DNA from 2 places in the Comamonas sp. lk genome. Region 1 is predicted to be linked to the other one. Evidence: riboswitches for the same ligand, from Rfam matches in the RefSeq annotation. Region 1 holds a riboswitch; the other holds the start of a gene.

Region 1 (10,874 bases):
GCGTGGTCTGCATATCGGCCTGGCGCAGCGTCTGCATCAGCCGCTGCACGGCGGCCCTGGCCTGCGGCTCCAGAGTCTCGGCATCACCCTGGCTCTTGCCCAGCTTGGCGGTGAGGCTGCTCAGGCTGTGCCAGGCACGCGCCAGCAGCTTGCCCTGGGCCGGGTCCATGCGCTCCTGCAAGCGGGCCGAGGCGATCAGCTGCTCGGCCATGGCCTGCAGGCTTTGCGCCTGCCGCTGCGCCTGGCGCTGGGCACGCTCTTGCAGCAGGCGCTCGTATGCAGCCTGCTTGGCCTGCGGCAGCAGCGGGGCAATGCTTTGCATCATCCGGCGCTCATGCCACCAGCTGCGGGTGAAGGCATCGAGCACCAGCACGTCCTGCACAGTGTCCTTGAAGGCGGCCGTGGCCTGCTTCCAGCGCAGCAGATCGTCGGCGGTCTGCTGCTGCGTGGTGTCGCTGCCGATCTGGTTGAGCAAGACGATGACGGGCTTGCCCAGCCAGCGCAAGATGCTCATCTCCGCACTCCAGTAACCGGCATCGGCCGGGTCTTCGGCGGCGTTGACCAGATAGAGCATCACATCGGCATGATCGCGCGCGGCCAGCAGGGCGCGCTGGCTCAGGAAAAACGGTTTGTCGCGCCAGCGATCCCAGACATTGCTGAGAAACCAGCCCAGGGGATTGCCCTGCTGCCGCAGGCGCTCATACAGGCGCACGGAATCGCCAAAGCCCGGCGTATCCCACAGCCACAGCTCATCGCCTTGCTGCGTTTTCTGCAGCAAATAGCGCTGCGACTGGGTGGTGACATGGGCTCCGTCCTCGATCTCGCCCACGTCGTCGGAAACCAGGGTACGGGTCAGCGTGGTCTTGCCGATATTGGTGTGCGACAGCAGACACCATTGAATGCTTTGCTCGGGGTCTGTGGCCAGAGCCACGGCGGTATTTTCTGTGGACATATTCAGTTTCCGGCGGCGGGAATCAGCGTGACATGCAGGCCTGCGCGGCGTACAAAGTCCTGCCACAGATGCTCACGCTCCTGCACTCGGCCTGGTGCGCCGGTGTTGCGGGCACGAAAGTCCTGCGCCCACAGCCAGACGTCCGTCTGTGCCCCCCAGTAATGCAAGACCTGGCCGAGCAGGGCGCCGTGAATCTCCGCCTCGGGCGTGGCGGCCAGATTGAGCAGCAGCACTTGCTGGCCTGTACCATCCAGCGCCTGCGGCAAAGGCGAGCCATAGGCCAGCGCAGGCAGCAGCGTCAGCTGCGCGCCGGCGCCATAGCTTTGCACCACATGGTTGCGCAACACGGCTTCGCGTTCGGGGGTGAGGTCCAGACTATAGGGCTGCACCAGCAGCTGCGTGGCCCGGCCCGCCCAGTCGCGCTGCAGTTTTTGAAAATACGGCTGCTGCAAAGGCAGGGCCATATGACGTTTCATCCAGCCCAAGCGCACGCCCTGCCACAGCGCCAGCAACAGACGCGGCCCTATCACCGTGATGCACAGCAGCAAGGTATAGAGCTGCACCCAGCGCTCGCCCACCGTGGGGCGCTCCAGCCACTGAACGAGGCCCGCCGCCACCTCGGGTGTGCCGCTGGGCACCCAGCCTTGCAGGGCACGGATTTCTTCCAGACTCCAGGGGGGGGCGCCCACCAGCCAGTGAACCGGGGCAAACAGAATGTTGAGACAGGTCTGAACGGCCGCAGGCGAGAGAAACGTGCTCTCCCAGCCCACCTGATACTCGCGGGTCAGTCCCGTGATCCACAGCGACGCCAGCGCGCCCAGCGCCAGCATGGCCGCGCCCAGATGCAGGCACAGCAGCCATTGCGCATGGCGCTGGCGGCGGCTGATCTGCCACCAGTTGCGCTCAAAGGTCAGCGCCAGCTTGCGCAGGCCGGTACCGGCCGTCAGCTGTGCGCGCCTGGCAGCCAGCTTTTGCAGCCAGCCGCTGGGGGCCCTTGCCGCCTCGCCCGCGTTGGCGGCATGGGCCTGTGTAGGCGCCAGCGGCAGCAGCACCTCGGGCTTGCGCCTCACCAGCGCCCGCAGGCCTCCGACGATCAGCAGCCCATAGACCAGCAGATTCCACAACACAATGCCTACCAGCGAAAGCGAGAGCAGATCGACCCGGTGCGGATCGGTGATGGCATGGCCCAGATAGCCCAGCACCAGCGCCGCCGCCAGAATGCCGATGACCGCCCAACGCGATACACCGGCCGAGCGCAGCCACAGCGCACGGATGTCGGCAGGCAGTTGCGCATTGGCAATGATGCGTTTGGCGCGCTCCTGTAGAAATGCGGCAAAGGCGGTGCTGCCATCGCCACTCTTGCCCAGGGCATGCAGACTCTCTTGCGTGATGGCATTGCAGCGCGCGGCCGTGGGCAGACTCTCATGGGGCGCTGCAGTCTCTATGGCATGCGCAAAGACAATGTCGCGGACGGTTCTGGCTTTCATGGCCTTATTGTGTTGCAGGCCGCCGCGGACGGCCAAAAATACCAAAACAATAGCTGTAAACGCTTGTGATATGTAGGCTGGCGTCCATTTCTGCTCTGACAGGCTCGGGCTTGTCTGCATCGGCAGCGCACAGCGGCTGTGATATGAAGACGGTCTCAGAACCATGACACCAGGAGACAAGCAATGAGCAAAAATCCCGCGGCCATGCCGGACGCCAACGGTTTTTTCGGCCCCTACGGTGGTCAGCTGGTACCGCCCGATCTGAAAAAGTGCATGGATGAAATCTCGCAGGCCTATGACGAGATCGTCAAGCGCCAGGACTTTCAGGACGAGCTGGCCGCCCTGTTTGCCGACTATGTGGGGCGCCCCAGCCCGATTTTTCACGCCAAGCGCCTGTCGGATCAATTGGGCGGCGCGCAGATTCACCTCAAGCGTGAAGACCTGAACCACACCGGTGCGCACAAGATCAATCACTGCCTGGGCGAGGCCTTGCTGGCCAAGTTCATGGGCAAGAAAAAAGTGATTGCCGAAACCGGAGCCGGCCAGCACGGCGTGGCTCTGGCCACGGCCTGCGCTCTGGTGGGTATTCCCTGTGAGATTCACATGGGCCAGGTGGACATAGAGAAAGAGCACCCCAACGTCACCAAGATGCGCATTCTGGGCTGCACCCTGGTGCCCGTCACGCGCGGCGCTGCCACTTTGAAGGAAGCGGTGGACAGCGCTTTCGAGGTCTATCTGCAAGACCCCGTGAACACCATCTATGCCATTGGCTCGGTGGTCGGCCCCCACCCCTTCCCCATGATGGTGCGCGACTTCCAGTCCATCGTGGGTCGCGAGGCCCGCGAGCAATTCCAGCACAAGCACGGCAAGCTGCCCGAGCATGTGGCCGCCTGCGTGGGCGGCGGCAGCAACGCCATGGGCATCTTCACGGCCTTTCTGAACGATGCCTCCGTGCACCTGGTGGGCGTGGAGCCTGCAGGCGAAGGCATTGACAAGCCCGGCCGCCATGCCGCCACCCTCTCGGTGGGCAAGCCCGGCGAGATTCACGGCATGAAGTGCTATGTGCTGGAAAACGCCGACGGCACGCCCGCCGCCGTGCACAGCATTGCCTCGGGCCTGGACTACCCCGGCGTGGGCCCGCAGCACAGCTATCTGAAGGATCTGGGCCGGGTGGACTACCAATCGGTGGACGACAAGGCCTGCCTTGACGCCTTCATGACGCTGTCGCGCGTGGAAGGCATCATCCCCGCACTGGAGAGCGCCCATGCCGTGGCCTGGGCCATACGTGAGGCACCCAAGCTGGGCCGCGACCAGCACATTCTGGTCAACCTCTCGGGTCGCGGCGACAAGGACGCGGATTACGTGGCCAAGAAGCTGGGGCTGTAATCACAATCTTCAAAGTCTGCGCAATGCGCCGAGAGACTCGCTCAATGAAAAGCGGTAGCTCGGCGCTCTTGTCACCTCCACGCCGCCCGGCAGCCACCTGACCCGGGCGATGAGCAAGCCCCTGCGGGGCCATCCATGCTCTGACACCGCAGATTCGCGCCAGCCGTATGACACGCTGGCGCTGCTCTTGCGTGGTCATGGGTGCGGGAATCCTTACAGACTAACGAGGCCGATGCGCAACAGTCCATGCGCTGCACGCTCGCGCCGCCATCCTTCCTCCACGCCCCCAAACCGGGCCAGGCTCAGACACTTGCCCCAGCATCCACCGATCTGAGCCGGCGAAACCTGGCTTCAAGCGGATTTTTGCAACAGCGTCATGACAAAACATGAGCGCTTGATTTTCGGTATCAGACGTGGACTGTCCATATAATTTTGCACTTTAATCGTCGGGGTGGGAAAAGGTGGCTATCGTTGGCATGTGCGATGCTTCCGATTCGATATTTAAGGATTTGCTATGGATAGACTGGGTGAAGAATTACAAGATTTCATGAATGGAATCGCAGCCAGCGTGGCTTTGATTCGCGTGAATGAAGAGGGTTTGGCCGTCAGCTCTTGCAACGAAATATTCTTCGACATGATGGGGGCTAAAAGAAACTCCATTCACCGCTATCCATTTTCGCTAGAAACAATCGTTCCCAATTATGCAAGACGAGAACTGCGTTTAGCAGTTATCAATTGCCTGGCAGATGGTGTTTCTCATGAATTGGAGCAAGCCTATGATTTGAAAGATGGAACGCACTGGTGGCGTCTGTCTTTGAAACCTTTCAAGAAATCAGCCAACTCCGAAACGGCCGAAGGGGTTTTTCTCACCGGAATTGAAATCACCAAGAAAATGCTGTTGATGCATGATCTTGAAGTCAGCACATCACGTTTCCGTTCGGTTGTGGATGCCGCATACGACGCCATCATCACCATCGATCAGCAGCATCACATCACCTTGTTCAATCGGGCTGCGGAAGGCTTGTTCGGCTACGACCAGGAAGAAATGCTGGACCAGCCGCTGGAAGTATTGCTTCCTCCTGCGGCCCGCGAAGGTCACCGGGGATATGTGCATCAGTTTGCGCGTTCTCCGGTGCGTTCCAGACAAATGGACGAGCGAAACCGGATTTACGGACTTCATAAGGACGGAAGCCGTATCCCGGTAGAAATTGCCATCTCTAAGATTACCGTGAATGGACTGGTGGAATTCACCGCGATTATCAGAGACATCACGGACAAGGTCCATTTGGTCGATCTTCTGCACCGTCAGGCGGCGGTCGATGATTTAACCGGACTGCCTAATCGCCGCGAATTCAATGATGTGGCCAGGAGCTTGTTTGAAACAGAAAATCCGCTCTCCATACTGATGATGGATCTGGATAATTTCAAACTGGTCAATGACACTTATGGTCATGAGGGCGGAGACGATGTGCTGAAAGCCTTTGCATCCATCGCCCGCGAGACGATAGGAAAAGAGCATATTGTTGCCAGGCTCGGTGGCGAAGAATTTGTGGCCTGCCTGATTAATACCGATAAAGAAGAGGCGCTGGAAATAGCTGAAAATTTGAGAAAGAAAATCTCTGACAGAGATTTTTCCTATTCTTGGCCAGAAGACAGAGCCATCCCCTTTACCTTGAGCATAGGCGTGGCCGTGAAAGGCGCCAAAGACAGAGAGATGTCAAATTTGCTCAGAAGAGCCGATGAAGGGCTGTATTTGGCCAAAGAGAACGGCCGCAACCGAGTCGAGGCGATTGGCTGATCTGGCCCGAGCTCAGACGGCTGCCATTGCATAAAGCCGTCTGAGATCAGAGCAAATCAGGCTTGCAGCCTCATGACTGCAAGAAAAATCAAGCCAGATTCGGGGCTAGATACCTGCGCAGCTCCTCGATATCCATACCTCGACGCGCAGCCATATCGGCCAACTGGTCTTCGCCGATTTCGCCCACGTTGAAGTATGTGGCTTCGGGGTAGCCGATGTAAAAGCCGCTGACGCTGGAGGCGGGGTTCATGGCCAGGCTTTCGGTCAGCGTCATGCCGACTTCCTCGGCCTGCAGCGTCTTGAACAGGTCCCACTTGGCCGTATGGTCGGGGCAGGCCGGATAGCCTGGCGCAGGACGAATGCCTTTGTATTCTTCCTTGATCAGCGCTTCGTTGCTCAGTGTTTCATCCTCGGCATAGCCCCACAAATCCTTGCGCACGCGCTGATGCAGGCATTCGGCAAAAGCTTCGGCCAGACGGTCGGCCAAGGCCTTGAACATGATGCCGCTGTAGTCGTCCAGCGCGGCTTCAAATTCCTTGTCCTTTTTCTCGGCACCGATACCGGCCGTGACGGCGAACAGACCCGCATAGTCGGCAATGCCCGATTCCTTGGTGGCCACAAAATCAGACAGGCAGCGGCTGGGGCGCATCACGGGCCGGCCATCCGGGCCGTCAATCGCCTGCTTTTCGGTTTGCTGGCGCATGCCATACCAGGTCATCAGCACCTGGCTGCGCGACTCGTCGGTGTAGAACTCGATGTCGTCGCCCACGCGGTTGGCGGGGAACAGGCCCATCACGCCATTGGCTTGCAGCCAGCGGCCTTCGATGATTTTCTTGAGCATGGCCTGGGCATCGGCCTGCACCTTGCGCGCTTCCACGCCCACGATTTCGTCGTCGAGGATGGCGGGATAGGCACCTGCCAGGTCCCAGGTCTGGAAGAACGGACCCCAGTCGATGAACTGGGCAATCTCGGCCAAGTCAAAGTTCTTGAACACGCGGCGGCCCTGGGCACGCGGTGCCACGGGCCGGTGGGCGGCAAAGTCCACGGGCGTGGCATTGGCGCGGGCCTTTTCCAAAGGCCACAGCGGCGTCTTCTTCTTGTTGGCGTGCTGGGTGCGCACCTTGTCGTAGTCGGCCTGCACTTCCTGCAGATAGGCCTCCTTGTTCTCGCCCAGCAGGCTTTGCGCCACGCTCACGCTGCGCGAGGCATCGGGCACATACAGCACCGGGCCTTCGTACTTGGGCGCAATCTTCACGGCGGTGTGCACGCGCGAGCAGGTGGCGCCGCCGATCAGCAGCGGAATCTTCTTGATGCGGAAATAGTCGTCCTTGTGCATCTCGCCTGCCACGTACTGCATCTCTTCCAGGCTGGGCGTGATCAGGCCCGACAGGCCGATGATGTCCGCGCCTTCGGCCTTGGCTCGCGCCAGGATTTCGTGGCAGGGCACCATCACGCCCATGTTGATGACTTCGAAGTTGTTGCACTGCAAGACCACGGTGACGATGTTCTTGCCGATATCGTGCACATCGCCCTTGACGGTGGCGATCACGATCTTGCCGCGGCTGCTCACGTCCATGCCGGCAGCTTCCTGCTGGCGTTTTTCTTCCTCGATATAGGGCACGAGGTGGGCCACGGCCTGCTTCATCACGCGGGCCGATTTCACCACCTGGGGCAGGAACATCTTGCCGGCGCCAAACAGGTCGCCGACCACGTTCATGCCGTCCATCAACGGGCCTTCGATCACATGCAGCGGACGGCCGCCACCCTGGATCACGATGGCCTGATAAGCCTCTTCCGTGTCTTCGGTGATGAAGTCGGTGATGCCGTGCACCAGAGCGTGCGACAGGCGCTCACCCACGGTTCTGGGGTGCTCGGGCGTGCCGCGCCATTCCAGCTTCTTGCTTTCGTCCTTGGCGCCGCTCTTGGCGCTGTCGGCCACTTCCACCAGACGCTCGCCGGCGTCGGGGCGGCGATTGAGCACCACGTCTTCCACGCGCTCGCGCAGCACCGGCTCCAGGTCGTCATACACGCCCACCATGCCGGCGTTGACGATGCCCATGTCCATGCCGGCCTTGATGGCGTGGTACAGGAACACGGTGTGGATCGCTTCGCGCACCGGGTCGTTGCCGCGGAAGGAGAAGCTCACATTGGACACGCCGCCGGACACCTTGGCACCCGGCAGGTTCTGCTTGATCCAGCGCGTGGCTTCGATGAAGTCCACGCCGTAGTTGTTGTGCTCTTCGATGCCGGTGGCCACGGCAAAGATATTGGGGTCGAAGATGATGTCCTCGGGGGCAAAACCCACTTCGTCCACCAGGATGCGGTAAGCACGCTCGCAGATCTCGATCTTGCGCTCGAAGGTGTCGGCCTGGCCTTTCTCGTCAAAGGCCATCACCACGGCGGCAGCGCCATAGCGCTTGACGAGTTTGGCGTGCTTCTTGAACTCGTCAACGCCCTCTTTCATCGAGATGGAATTGACGATGCCCTTGCCCTGGATGCAGCGCAGACCGGCTTCGATCACCTCCCACTTGGAGCTGTCCACCATGATGGGCACGCGGGCGATATCGGGCTCGGAGGCGATCAGGTTCAGAAAGCGCACCATGGCGGCCTTGCTGTCCAGCATGGCCTCGTCCATGTTCACGTCGATCACCTGAGCGCCGTTTTCCACCTGCTGGCGGGCCACGGCCAGCGCTTCTTCGTACTGCTCGTTGAGAATCAGGCGCGCAAAGGCTTTGGAGCCGGTGACGTTGGTGCGCTCGCCCACGTTGACGAACAGCGTGTCTTCGCCGATGAACACGGGCTCCAGGCCCGACAGGCGCATGGGGGGCACGGAAGAAATAGCAGTGGCGGGGATTGCAGCAGACATCATGCTCACCTGTGTGAAAACCAGAATCAGAAATAACAGGTGAGCGCCGTTGTTGCGAGGCAGTTGGGTAACAAGACCAGAACTGCTGACCCCAAGCCTGACGCACTGGTTGGACATCAACCAGCTAGCTGCAGCGCTCCTTGGGGCGAAGCCCTGCATTTTATGTCCATGCAGCCGATCTGCACCATGGGCGCTGGTGAATGCGCCTTAAACCCCCATGCGTCCATCGCACGACCTGGGCCTGGAGCCGCGCCGCATCTTCTTGCGCAAACGCCAAACTTTGCCCAGGGAATATCGTCAACGACGAACGCTGCCATCTGGTTTCAAGCATATTCGCCCGCTAGACCACACCGATGCCAGATGAATGCCGGTTGCACCCGCCATGGACGGCTGTCATGCTGGCGCCATCAAAGCGCAGGTCCTGTTTCGAGGCACTGGCCAAACCAGCCCGAACACTTTTTTGCGAGTCCGATGCACGGTTCAAGCCGTAGCCCCGGACTTCCCCCAAAAAATCACCGCCTGCCGTTGAGGGACAGGCAACGATTGGAGAACCTACATGCACGTCGGCTTTGGCGCGTACTACACCCTTATTTTTGCCGTGCTGGTGCTGCTGCTGGGCAAGCTGATGACGCGGCACATCCGCTTTCTGCGCGACTTCAACATCCCCGAGCCCGTCTCCGGCGGACTGGTGGCAGCGGCAACGATTTTCCTGCTCCATGAAACCACGGGCCTGACCCTGGGTTTTGAGTCCAGCCTGCAAGACGCCTTCATGCTGGTGTTTTTCTCCTCCATTGGCCTGAGCGCCAACCTCTCCAAACTGCGCGAAGGCGGCACGGCACTGCTGGTCTTTCTGGGGCTGATCGCCGGTTTCATCTTTTTGCAGAACGTGGTGGGCGTGGGCATGGCCACCTTGCTGGGACAAGATCCGCTGATGGGCCTGGTCGCGGGCTCCATCACCCTCGTCGGAGGCCATGGAACAGCCGGCGCCTACGGCGCAATGCTGGAGAACGAATACGGCCTCACCGGTGCCACGGCACTGGGCATTGCCTGCGCCACCTTTGGCCTGGTCATAGGCGGCCTGCTCGGCGGCCCGCTGGCCAAGCGGCTGATCACCAGCCGCCAACTGGCCCAGCCCCGCACCGAGGCCCAGCAGCTGAGCACCGAAGAACCCGCAGTGAGCGAGAGCAGCGATGTGGCCAATTTCGAATCCTCCAGCAAGGCTCCTCGCCTGATCACGGCCGACGCCGCCGTGGAAACCCTGGCGCTGTTTGCCGGCTGCCTGGCGTTTGCCGAACTCATGACCTCGCTGACCCAGGGCGTTATCAAGCTGCCCACCTTTGTCTGGGCCCTGGGCGGCGGCGTGATCATTCGCAATGCGCTGGACTATGTGTTCGGCATCAAGGTCTTTGACCGGGCCATCGACGTCTTCGGCAGCGCGGCCCTGTCGATTTATCTGGCCATTGCCCTGCTGTCGCTCAGACTGTGGGAGCTGACGGATCTCGCCGCACCGCTGATGGTCATTTTGCTGGTGCAGACCTTGTTTTTGGCCGCATACGCCACCTTGGTGACTTTCCGCGTCATGGGCAAAGACTACGACGCCGCCGTACTGGCCGCCGGCCACTGCGGCTTTGGCATGGGTGCCACGCCCACGGCCGTGGCCAATATGCAGGCCTTGACCAACCAGTATGGCCCCTCGCACAAGGCCTTTCTGATCGTGCCACTGGTGGGCGCCTTCTTCATCGACATCATCAACGCCTTTTTGCTGCAGGGCTTCATCAGCTGGTTGCGCTGATTCCTGTCACTGCTCCCCAACGAAAAAAGCGTGCACCTTGACAGGGTGCACGCTTTTTTTGATAGCTGCCTGCGCTTGACCATCAAGCGCTGCAGCTGGATTTTTTTACTTGACTCAGGCCGACAGATTCTGGGCCGAGGCAGGCAGGCCGAACAGGCGGTCAAACGCCCAGTTGAAGGCAAAGGTGTAGACCATGAAGAACACCAGCAGGCCGGCTTCCATCACCGTCGCCTGCCACAGCGAGACGTCGAACCACCAGGCCATGAGCGGGATGAGGGCCAGCGCCAAGCCGCCCTCAAAGCCAATCGCATGCACCACGCGGCGCAGCACGGAGCGGCCCTTGACGGCCTGGCGTGCTTCCCATTTTTCAAACAGGTGGTTGAAGCTCAGGTTCCAACAGATCGCAATCACCGATGCGGCGACGGCCATGACGCTGGAGTCGCCGGCCTTCTGGCCGATGGCCATGAAGATCAGGCTGGAGACGGCGATGGCGATCGCCTCGTACAAAGAGACATAGATGATGCGACGCTTGGGGCCTTGCAGACCAGTGGCCTTGGTGGGCGCGGCGCCATTGGCAGAAGCATGAACAGTGT
Region 2 (10,874 bases), 440 kb from region 1:
CTGGCCGAAGCTGTCGGCTTCAGGGTCTAGATTGATCACACGCTCATTGCGCTGCTCGCGCAGCGTGGTACGCGATACGCGCTTGACCGCCGGCTTGGCGGGCGCCGCATCGGCAGGCACTTCAGGCAACGCTTGCACCTGGGCACCTTGCTGGGCATGGACAAAGAACTCATGGTTGCCGTCTCCGCCTTCGATGGGCGAATCCAGCCACTTGAGCACCTTCAGGCCCAGGCCGTCCAGGCATTCGCGAATGCGCTGCTCGACTTCGGCGAACAGGGCCGCATCGCGCACAATGCCGCCCTTGCCCACCTGGCCTGGCTGCAGCTCGAACTGGGGCTTGACCAGCATCAGCAGATGGCCGTTGGGCTTGAGCAGACGTACGACGGCTGGCAGCACCAGGGTCAGCGAGATGAAGGAGACATCGCCGGTCACGAAATCGAATTCTGGCGTCACGTTCACATCGGCAAACTCGGCCTTGCGGCGGCGCTCGGTAGCAATCGTGCCTTCTTCGCGGGCCTTGGTCTTGCTGGCGCGTTCGAGCTTGAACTTTTCAATGTCCTGCTCTTTGGCGTCTTCGCTGTCGTCGTACTCTTCGTCGATCAGACCGCCGTTGCGCATCCAGGCATAGGGCGCCACGGGCTGGGTGTCGTTGTCGTCGGCGTCTTCTTCCCAACGCTCGGACAGCACTTCCTCGCAGGCATCGATCAGGCTCTCGGCCGTCATGGCGCGGGCGTTCAGCCCTTCCACGCAGATCACGCGCTCGTCGGCGCGCAGGCGATCATGCAACTGGCCGTGCCCCACATCCACGCCTATGACCTGGCTTGCGCCTTGCTGCAGCAGGCAGTCGGTAAAACCGCCCGTGCTCTGGCCCACATCCAGGCAGCGCAGACCGGCCACCTTCAGGCCCGTGGCCAGCAAAGCGCCTTCCAGCTTCAGGCCGCCGCGCGAGATGTATTTGGCCTCGGCCGCGTCCAGCAGCTGCAACTCGGCACCCGCAGGAATCTCGTCACCGTTCTTGGCAACCTTCTTCCACGGCGCCAGAGGCGTCAAGCGCCACTCCACACCCGAAGCAATCAGGCGCTGGGCCTGGGAGCGTGTGGAGGCATGACCGGCTTCCACCAAAAAAACATCTGCGCGCATAGCGTCGCTTCCTTTGAAACATCCAGCGCCGGGCACTGCGCAACAACACGCAGCGGGGCTTTGAGTACTGTATTTTTTGCAGCGGCTAACGCTTGACTGCATTGACTATCGGCATTGAATTCATCTGAAATTTAGAAAAATCCAGCGCTGACAGCTATCAAATAAATGAGCCTGCACCGGCCTTCAACAGCCGGTGCAGCAGCTACCGCAAATTAATAGCGGTAGGTTTCAGGCTTGTAAGGGCCTTCCTTCTTCACACCGATGTAGGCAGCTTGGGCATCGGTCAGTTCGGTCAGCATGGCGCCGACCTTCTTCAGGTGCAGACGGGCCACCTTTTCGTCCAGCAGCTTGGGCAGCACATAGACCTTACCTACTTCGTAGGCATCAGGGCGTGTGAACAGCTCGATCTGGGCGATGGTCTGGTTGGCAAACGAAGCGCTCATCACAAAGCTGGGGTGGCCGGTGGCGCAACCCAGGTTCACCAGACGGCCCTTGGCCAGCAGGGTGATCTTCTTGCCGTCGGGGAACTTGATCTGATCCACCTGGGGCTTGACTTCTTCCCACTCGTACTTCTCGATCGAAGCCACGTCGATTTCATTGTCGAAGTGACCGATGTTGCAGACGATGGCCTGGTCCTTCATGGCCACCATGTGCTCGTGGCGAATGATGTCCTTGTTGCCGGTGGTGGTCACGAAGATGTCGCACTTGTCGGCGGCATATTCCATGGTCACGACCTTGTAGCCTTCCATGGCGGCTTGCAGGGCGTTGATGGGATCGACTTCTGTCACCCACACCTGGGCGCTCAAGGCGCGCAGAGCCTGGGCGCAGCCCTTGCCCACGTCGCCGTAACCGGCCACGCAAGCGACCTTGCCGGCGATCATCACGTCGGTGGCGCGCTTGATGCCATCCACCAGCGATTCGCGGCAGCCGTACAGGTTGTCGAACTTGGACTTGGTCACCGAGTCGTTCACGTTGATGGCGCGGAACAGCAGGCTGCCGTTGGCCGACATATCGTTGAGGCGGTGCACGCCGGTGGTGGTCTCTTCGGTCACGCCCAGGATCTGGGCCGACTTGCGGGTGTACCAGGTGGCATCAACAGCCAGCTTGGCCTTGATGGCGGCAAAGACGATTTTTTCTTCTTCGCTGCCGGGGTTGGCCAGCACGGACAGATCCTTCTCGGCCTTCTGACCCAGGTGCAACAGCATGGTGGCATCGCCGCCGTCGTCCAGAATCATGTTGGGGCCTTCGTTTTCGGTGCCGGCGGCGCCGAATTCAAAGATGCTGTGGGTGTAGTTCCAGTAGTCTTCCAGCGACTCGCCCTTGATGGCGTACACGGGAGTGCCGGTGGCAGCGATGGCGGCGGCAGCGTGGTCCTGGGTGGAGAAAATGTTGCACGAAGCCCAGCGCACGTCGGCACCCAGGTCCTTCAGGGTCTCGATCAGCACGGCCGTTTGAATGGTCATGTGCAGCGAGCCGGTGATGCGCGCGCCCTTCAGAGGCTGGGCAGCAGCGAATTCTTCGCGGATGGCCATCAGGCCGGGCATTTCGGTTTCCGCGATGCGGATTTCCTTGCGACCCCAGTCGGCCAGGGTGATGTCGGTGATGGCCGAATCGGCAGGGTTGAAGCGAACAGCAGCGTTCATGGTTTTCTCCAAAAAATGAATGAAAAACCACGTTCAGCGGAAGAAGAGGGATAAGCCATCTCACCGCACAGAAAGCGTGGGTGAGCGTCGTTGCGGAATCGATAAATCGAAGGATCCGAGCCTCACGCCCCGCTGGTGCCTAGCTCTTGGCCGGCTGGGGAACGCTGCAACGCTCCTCGGATGGACGGCAATTATAAGGGTATAGGCACAGAGAGTGTGTTGACGATCTCTACGCAGCCGCGTTGAGGCGCAATCGGGATGAGTTCGAAGCGATGTGGAGCCACTTGCACCGGGGTGCAAGCCAGCCGCAGCGCGAAGAAATCGCCCGATTGCGCCTCAACCCTTGGGGCCCGTGCCTTTGCGGGCGCCCGGCCAGGGGCGGTCTGCGGTGTTGCGGTCGCTTGCAAGGCAACAGCCTTGCTGCGCACCCGCGCCTAGCATCTCATCCCGCAAAGACACTGGCGCGGCGCCGAGGAGACCGTCAACACACTCTCATAACCCCACAATCCGGTAGCCCACTTGCAGTTCGGTCAACAGATGGCGGGGCTGGGCCGCGTCCACTTCCAGCTTCTGGCGCAGATTGGCCATGTGAACGCGCAGATAGTGGGGCCTGTCCAGGTATTCAGGCCCCCAGACCTGCAGCAGCAATTGCCTATGGGTCAGCACCCGGCCGTGCCCGGCGATCAAGGCCGCCAGCAGGCGAAATTCAATCGGCGTCAGGTGAATGAAGGCATCGCCGCGCCGCACTTCATGACTTGCCAGATCCACCGTCACATCGCCAAAACGGGCCAGGCTGCCGCTCCTGTCGCCGGCCGTGGATTGCTGGCGGCGACGCAGCATCACGCGCAGACGAGCCAGCAGCTCGGGAATGCCAAAGGGCTTGCTCAGATAGTCGTCGGCCCCGGCATCAAGGGCCGCCACTTTTTCTTCCTCACGCTCGCGCGCCGAAAGCACCAGGATAGGTAGCTGGCTCCAGCCGCGCAGCTCGCTGATCACGCTTTTGCCATCGGCATCGGGCAGTCCCAGATCCAGCACCACGGCATCGGGCTGGCGGCTGGCAGCTTCGATCAGGCCGCGCTTGGCGGTGTCGGCCTCGAACACCTGCCAGCCTTCGTCTTCCAATGCCAGGCGCACAAAGCGGCGGATGCTGGCATCGTCTTCAATCAGCAAAATGCGGGGGGCTGCGTGGTTCATGTCTCAAAGCTCAATCTGGCAAAGCATTGTCGGCGCTATTCATCAATGGCCGGCTGATCCGGCACGGGCATGCGGATGGTGAACACGGTTCCCGGCCCCGGCTCCAGCGTTTCGGCCTGCAGGCTGCCGCCATGCACTTTCACAATGCGCTGCGCCAGCGTCAGCCCCAGCCCCATGCCGGAGACGGCAGATTCGGTTTCGCCGCGTGTAAACGGCTCGAACAGCTGCACCGGCTCCACATGGGCGGGCAAGCCGGGGCCGGCATCCTGCACGGTGACCAGGCAGTCCGCTCCATCCAGCCGCGCAGCCACGGTAATCGGCGTGCCCGGCGGCGTGTACTTGGCCGCGTTGTCCAGCAGATTCACCAGCACGCGCTCCATCAGCACGGCATCGATATGCAGCAGCGGCAAATCCACAGGCACATCGGTGCGCAGCACATGGGCCGCCAGGCGCTCGCGCATCTGCTGCAGGGCGCTGCCCACCAACTCGTCCACCGGCAACCATTCGCGCTTCAGATGCACGCCGCCTTGCTGCAGGCGTGCCATGGCCAGCAGGTTGTCCACCAACTGCTGCATGGCCTGGGCCTGATTGCGTATCTGCACCAGCATATCCGCCGCAGGGCCGGCAGGCGCATGCGGCAAGGCAGCCTGCGCCGCCCCCAGAATGCCGGTCAGCGGGGTGCGCAAATCGTGCGACACGGCAGACAGCAAGGTGTTGCGCATGCGCTCGCCTTCCATGGCCACCTGGGTCTGCTGCGCCACCTGCACAAAGTGCACGCGCTCCAGCGCCAGGGAGATCTGGCTGGCACAGGCGTCCAGCAGGCGCCGTTCCTCGGGTACACGCAGGCGCTCGGGCTGACGCAGCTGCAGCGCCAGCACGCCGCGGGAGCGCACAGGCGCCATCAGCGGCACATACAGCGCCGCAGTGGCGGCCAAGGTGTCGGTGCCGTGGCCGGCCATCTGGCCATGCTCCATGCTCCAGCGGGCCACGCTGGTGTCGATCACGCCTTCGCTGCCGCTGACAATATGCAGCTGCTCTTCACTGTCCGGCAGCAGCAGACCGGCTTGGGCATCGAACACGCCGGCGATGGTGGTCAGAGCAATCTGCGTGACCTGCTCCTGCGTGAGCGCACCCGACAGATCCCGCGCCAGCCGCGCCAGCGCACCGGCGCGCCGCTCGCGCTCGGCCGCCACCCTGGCCTCGCGGCGCAGCCGCGCCATCAGCTGACCGCAGACCAGGGCCACGCCCAGCATCAGACAGAAAGTGAAGATGTACTGCGTGTCATTGACGCTGAAGGAGTTGCGCGGCGGCACAAAGTAAAAATCGAAGAGCAGCACCGACAGCAGTGCCGCCCAGGCGCCCGGCCCGCGCCCCCAGCGCAGGGACGAGAGCACCACTACCAAAAGGAACAACATGACCACATTGGCCGGGTCAAACACCTCCAGCAATAGTTCTGCCAGACCGGCTGCAGCAAAACAGGCCAGCGTGACGCCCAGATATCCCTTCCAGGAAAAACCACGGTTTGCGCTGACCGGCTCAGGAGGAACGCTCTCGTTTCTGGAGCTATTGACCGACAGCACCAGCACGTCCAAACCCGGGTTGAGCAAAGCGATCTGCTCAGGCAGGCTGGGCCTCCGCCATGGCAGCCAGCGATTGAGGCGCTGCTGCACCCGCGCCAGCACCAGATGGCTGGCGTTGCGCTCACGCGCAAAGTCCACCAGCGCCTGCGCCACATCGGCACCGGGAATGGTGGCGGTATCCGCGCCCAGGCGCGCCGCCAGCGCCAGCGTCTTGAGCACGGCTTCCTGCGCGGGGCGCGGGCGGTGCTGGCGCTCGGGCGCGTCCACATAGACCACCACCCACTCGGCCTCCAGCCGACGCGCCAGCCGCGCCACCTGGCGCACCAGCGCACCATCGCCGGCACGGCCGCCAATGCCGACCAGCAGCCGCTCGCGTGCGGGCCAGACTTCGCCAATCGCGCGCTCGCGCCGGTAGTCGCGCATGTCTTCGTCCACGCGATCAGCCGTGCGGCGCAGCGCCAGCTCGCGCAAGGCCAGCAGATTTCCCAGGCGAAAGAAGTTGCGCGAGGCACGCTCGGCCTGCTCCAACGGATAGACCTTGCCGGACTTGAGCCGCTTGAGCAGCTCTTCCGGCGGGATATCGACGACGATGACCTCATCGGCTTCATCAAAGATCTGGTCGGGCACGGTCTCGTGCACCTGTATGCCCACGATGCCGCCAACCACATCGTTAAGACTCTCCAGATGCTGGACGTTCAGCGTGGTCCAGACGTCGATGCCCGCGTCCAGCAGCTCCTGCACATCCTGCCAACGCTTGGGGTGGCGCGAACCGGCCACATTGCTATGGGCCAGCTCGTCCAGCAGCAACACGCCGGGGCGGCGCAGCAGTGCGGCATCCAGATCAAACTCCGGCAACTGCTTGCCCTGGTAGTTGAGCATGCGACGCGGCAGCAGCTCCAGCGCGTGCAGCTGCTGCTCGGTCTCGGCCCGGCCATGGGTTTCGACCAGGCCTACCAGTACCTCCCGGCCCGCCTGGCGCTCGCGCTGCGCGGTCGCCAACATGGCATAAGTTTTGCCCACACCGGCGTTGGAGCCAAAGTAAATACGCAGCTTGCCCCGTTGCGCCTGCTGCTGCTCGGCTTGCAACTGAGCGACCAGCGCATCGGGATCGGGGCGCAGGGCCATGGAGATGTTGTTGCTTGGCATGGGGATATCAGCGTATCACTCTCGCCCGCATCAGAATGCGGCACTCAGACCCAGAACCAGACCGCTGCGACCCAGGCTGCGCATGCGCCCCTGGCTGTTGACCGCGCTGTAATAGCGGGCATCGGCCGAAGTTCCCACCCAGGCGGCAGAGGCCGTCCAGGCGCCCCAGGTTTTGGCCAGCGAAACCCGCCAGTCCGCATACGAGACCTCGCTGTAATTGCGCACATGGGTGTAGCCCGCATGCAAGCCCAGCGTGGCCCAGTCGCCCAGCGGATGCTGGTAGTTCAGATCCAGATACTGGCTGCCACGGCTGCTGCCCGCAGGCGTGAGCGCCGTCGCAAAAGCGGAGGCTGCCGTGTTTTCACGCAGGCCGAAGTATGGCGTCAGCGCCACCGACCATTTGACCTGGAGGCCCCCATGCGTGGCGCCCAGATAGGCCTCGGTGGTATCAAAGCGCTGGCTGCTGCCATCGGCGGCATTCAGGCGCGCACCGGGGTAGCGGTAGTGCAGCAGGCCGGCATCCAGTTTCCAGTCTGGCAGCACGTCACCGCGCCAGCCGCCATAGAGATCGTGCTCCAGGCCCTGGCCTTGACCATAGCTGTGGGTGGAGACATTGGACAGCCAGGTTCCCAGATACCAGCCCCGGGGCAAGGCCAGCTCCACGCCGCCTTGCACGGCAGCGCCGCGCCAGGTCTGCGAAATGCCGCGAAAGCGGTAGTCGGACTGCAAGCCCAGGCTGCCGCTGATCACAGGCTGGGATTGCGGCGCATCTTGCGCTACAGAAGACGTAGCTGCTTGCGTAGTCAATTCCTGGGCTTGAGCCATATTTGGCATTGAAAACACACAGGCTAACGCGCCAAAAACCGCAGTCACGGAACGCAGCAACACCAGAGATTTTTTAAAAGAGGGGCACATGATGGAGGAATAACAGAGCCAGCCGCCTCCAGCCCCGGCGCATGGGCGACGGGCATGGAAGGCAGGCAAGGCAACAGACAGAGAAAGCGAGAAGAGAAGACCCAGGCCGACGCTTAGACCAGACCCAGCGCGGCCAGCAGCATGTCGATGAGCTTGATACCGACAAAGGGCACGACCAGCCCGCCCAGGCCATAGATCAGCAGATTGCGGCGCAGCAGCACGGCGGCACCCACGGCGCGGTAGGACACGCCGCGCAAGGCCAGCGGCACCAGGGCGATGATGATCAGTGCATTGAAGATCACCGCACTCAGAATGGCCGAGTCCGCGCTGTGCAGCTGCATCACGTTGAGCGAGGCCAGCTGTGGATAAGTGCCCACGAAGACAGCAGGAATGATGGCGAAATACTTGGCCACATCGTTGGCAATGCTGAAAGTGGTCAGCGCGCCGCGCGTCATCAGCATCTGCTTGCCGGTTTCCACCACCTCGATCAGTTTGGTGGGGTTGCTGTCCAGATCCACCATATTGCCGGCCTCTTTGGCGGCCTGGGTGCCGCTGTTCATGGCCACGGCCACATCGGCCTGGGCCAGGGCCGGTGCGTCATTGGTACCGTCGCCGGTCATGGCCACCAGGCGGCCTGCAGCCTGGTGGCTGCGGATCAGCTGCAGCTTGTCTTCGGGCCTGGCCTCTGCCAGGTAGTCGTCCACCCCGGCTTCGGCGGCAATGGCGGCGGCGGTAAGCGGGTTGTCCCCCGTCACCATCACCGTCTGAATGCCCATGCGGCGCAGCTCGGCAAAGCGCTCGCGCATGCCAGGTTTGACGATGTCCTTGAGCTCGATCACCCCCAGCACCTTGGCCCCATCGGCCACCACAAGCGGCGTGCTGCCCTTGCGCGAGACATTGTCCACCGCCTGCTGCACGGCGGCAGACAAGCTGCCGCCCAGGGCTTCGACATGGCGGCGCACGGCATCGGCCGCGCCTTTGCGCAAGCTGCGCAGGCCCTGGGGTGTGGACAGGTCCACGCCACTCATGCGCGTCTGGGCGGTAAACGGCACGAATTCAGCCTGCAGATCCGCCGTGCTGCGTTCGGGCAGGCCGTGGCGTTCTCTGGCCAGAGCCACCACGCTGCGGCCTTCAGGGGTTTCATCTGCCAGGGATGACAGCTGGGCCGCCTCGGCCAATTGCTGGGCACTCACGCCGGGGGCGGGAAAGAACTCGCTGGCCTGGCGATTGCCCAGGGTGATGGTGCCGGTCTTGTCCAGCAGCAACACATCCACATCGCCGGCCGCCTCCACGGCTCGGCCCGACGTGGCAATCACATTGGCCTGCATCATGCGGCTCATGCCTGCCACGCCAATCGCCGACAGCAAGCCGCCAATCGTGGTCGGAATCAGGCACACCAGCAGCGCCACCAGCACCGCAATGCCGACCACCGAGCCGCTACCGGCCTGCGCCACGGCAAAGACCGAGAAGGGCCACAGCGTGACGATGACCAACAAGAACACCAGAGTCAGACCCACCAGCAGGATGGACAGCGCCAGCTCGTTGGGCGTTTTCTGGCGCTTAGCCGATTCGACCATGGAGATCATGCGATCCAGAAACGACTCGCCAGGGTTGACGGTGACTTCCATCACCAGCCAGTCGGACAGCACGCGTGTACCGCCGGTGACAGATGAAAAATCACCACCGGCCTCCCGGATCACCGGAGCCGACTCGCCGGTAATCGCGCTTTCGTCCACCGAGGCCACGCCTGCGATGACCGTGCCGTCCAGCGCAATCACATCGCCGGCTTCCACCAGCAAGGTCACGCCCTTGCGCAGCTCGCTGGCACGCATGGGAATCCAGGAGCTTTCATAGCGCGGCTGCTGCAGCACCTTGGCCACGGTGTCGCGCTTCATGCCGCGCAGGCTGGCGGCCTGGGCGCGGCTGCGGCCCTCGGCCAGCGCTTCAGCAAAGTTGGCAAACAGCACGGTAAACCACAGCCACAGCGCAATCGCCAGCGTAAAGCCCAGGTTCTCGCTGCCCGGCTCCATCAAGCCCTGCACCCACAGCAAACTGGTCAGCATGGCGCCCAGATAGACCACGAACATCACCGGGTTGGCCCACTGCGTGCGTGGGGACAGCTTGCACACCGCACCCCACAAGGCAGAGCGCACCAGCTTGGCATCGAACAGGCTGCTGCCTGCCTTCATATTCTTGTTGCTCATGGCTTACTCCTTGGCCGCAGCGGCGGTGACGGCAGGTTTGCCCAAGGCATCCAGCGCCAGATTCAGCTGCAGCACATTCACCCGTGGCTCGCCCAGAAAAAACAGGCTGCGTTGCTCGGTGCTCTGGCTCACCAGTTGCTGCAGCTGCGCCAGCGTCAAGCCGCGTTCGCTGGCTACGCGCGGCAGCTGCAACGCGGCATTGGCCGGCGAGATATGGGGATCGAGGCCCGAGGCCGAAGCCGTCACCGCATCCACAGGCACGGCGGCCCCGGCGGCCAGACCGTTGTCGGCGCGGTACTGCGCCACGCGAGCGGCCACGGTCTCGGCCAGATCCTTGTGGGTTACGCCCTGATTGCTGGCACCCGATGCACCGGCGTTGTAGGGCGTGGCGATGCTGGCGCCCTCCTTGACGGGATCAGGCCCCAGGGTGGCACTGGGTCGACCGTGGAAATAGGCCGCAGCATCGAATTGCTGGCCAATCAGGGCCGAGCCCACGATCTGGCCGTCACGCATCACCAGGCTGCCATTGGCTGCCTGCGGAAACACGGCCTGGGCCACGCCCGTGGTCAGCAGCGGGTAGGCAATGCCGGTGACCAGCATCACCAGCACTGCGGCGCGCACGCTGCTGCCCAGGAGTTGTCCCCAGGAACTGGGCTGCGACTCAACATCTGCCACCACAGCAAGCGGTGCGGACAGGGAAAAAGAAGAAGAGGATTTCATAGCTTGCTCCTTGGCGCGAGGCGGGCCCCGCTCCTTTGGCAAAAGTTCTCGTTACGCGTACAACTGAGCGACCAGCATCTGCAGATGCTCAATCACCGGGCCCAGCGCCAAGCTGGGCAGGAAGGTGAGCCCACCGACCACCAGCACCACGAACACCAGCAGCCCCATGAACAGCGGCGTGGCCGTGGGAAACGTGCCAGGGCCGGCTGGTACCGTGGCTTTGGCAGCCATGCTGCCGGCCACGGCCAGCAGGGGCAGCAGCGTCAGAAAGCGTCCGGCGATCATGGCCAGGCCAATCGTGGTGTTAAAGAATGGCGTGTTGGCGTTCAGCC

The links. Region 1 has a riboswitch for S-adenosylhomocysteine ahead of metH (methionine synthase). Riboswitches for the same ligand answer to the same signal wherever they lie in the genome.
Region 2: linked by a shared signal. The riboswitch ahead of ahcY (adenosylhomocysteinase) and the one ahead of metH (methionine synthase) in region 1 are both predicted to bind S-adenosylhomocysteine.

The regions. Positions count from the first base shown of each region.
Region 1 covers NZ_UOOB01000001.1:359,501-370,374, reverse strand. Annotated here, with positions in the region: gene EAO39_RS01650 (DUF3482 domain-containing protein) at 1-952, opposite strand, end outside; gene EAO39_RS01645 (DUF2868 domain-containing protein) at 955-2,439, opposite strand; gene trpB (tryptophan synthase subunit beta) at 2,623-3,825, shown strand; gene EAO39_RS01635 (sensor domain-containing diguanylate cyclase) at 4,340-5,623, shown strand; gene metH (methionine synthase) at 5,712-8,489, opposite strand; S-adenosyl-L-homocysteine riboswitch at 8,524-8,637, opposite strand; gene gltS (sodium/glutamate symporter) at 9,046-10,281, shown strand; gene EAO39_RS01620 (PACE efflux transporter) at 10,396-10,874, opposite strand, start outside.
Region 2 covers NZ_UOOB01000001.1:795,654-806,527, reverse strand. Annotated here, with positions in the region: gene EAO39_RS03650 (TlyA family RNA methyltransferase) at 1-1,140, opposite strand, end outside; gene ahcY (adenosylhomocysteinase) at 1,353-2,783, opposite strand; S-adenosyl-L-homocysteine riboswitch at 2,859-2,967, opposite strand; gene EAO39_RS03640 (response regulator) at 3,276-3,977, opposite strand; gene EAO39_RS03635 (sensor histidine kinase KdpD) at 4,013-6,703, opposite strand; gene EAO39_RS03630 (TorF family putative porin) at 6,734-7,528, opposite strand; gene kdpB (potassium-transporting ATPase subunit KdpB) at 7,732-9,822, opposite strand; gene kdpC (K(+)-transporting ATPase subunit C) at 9,826-10,542, opposite strand; gene kdpA (potassium-transporting ATPase subunit KdpA) at 10,594-10,874, opposite strand, start outside.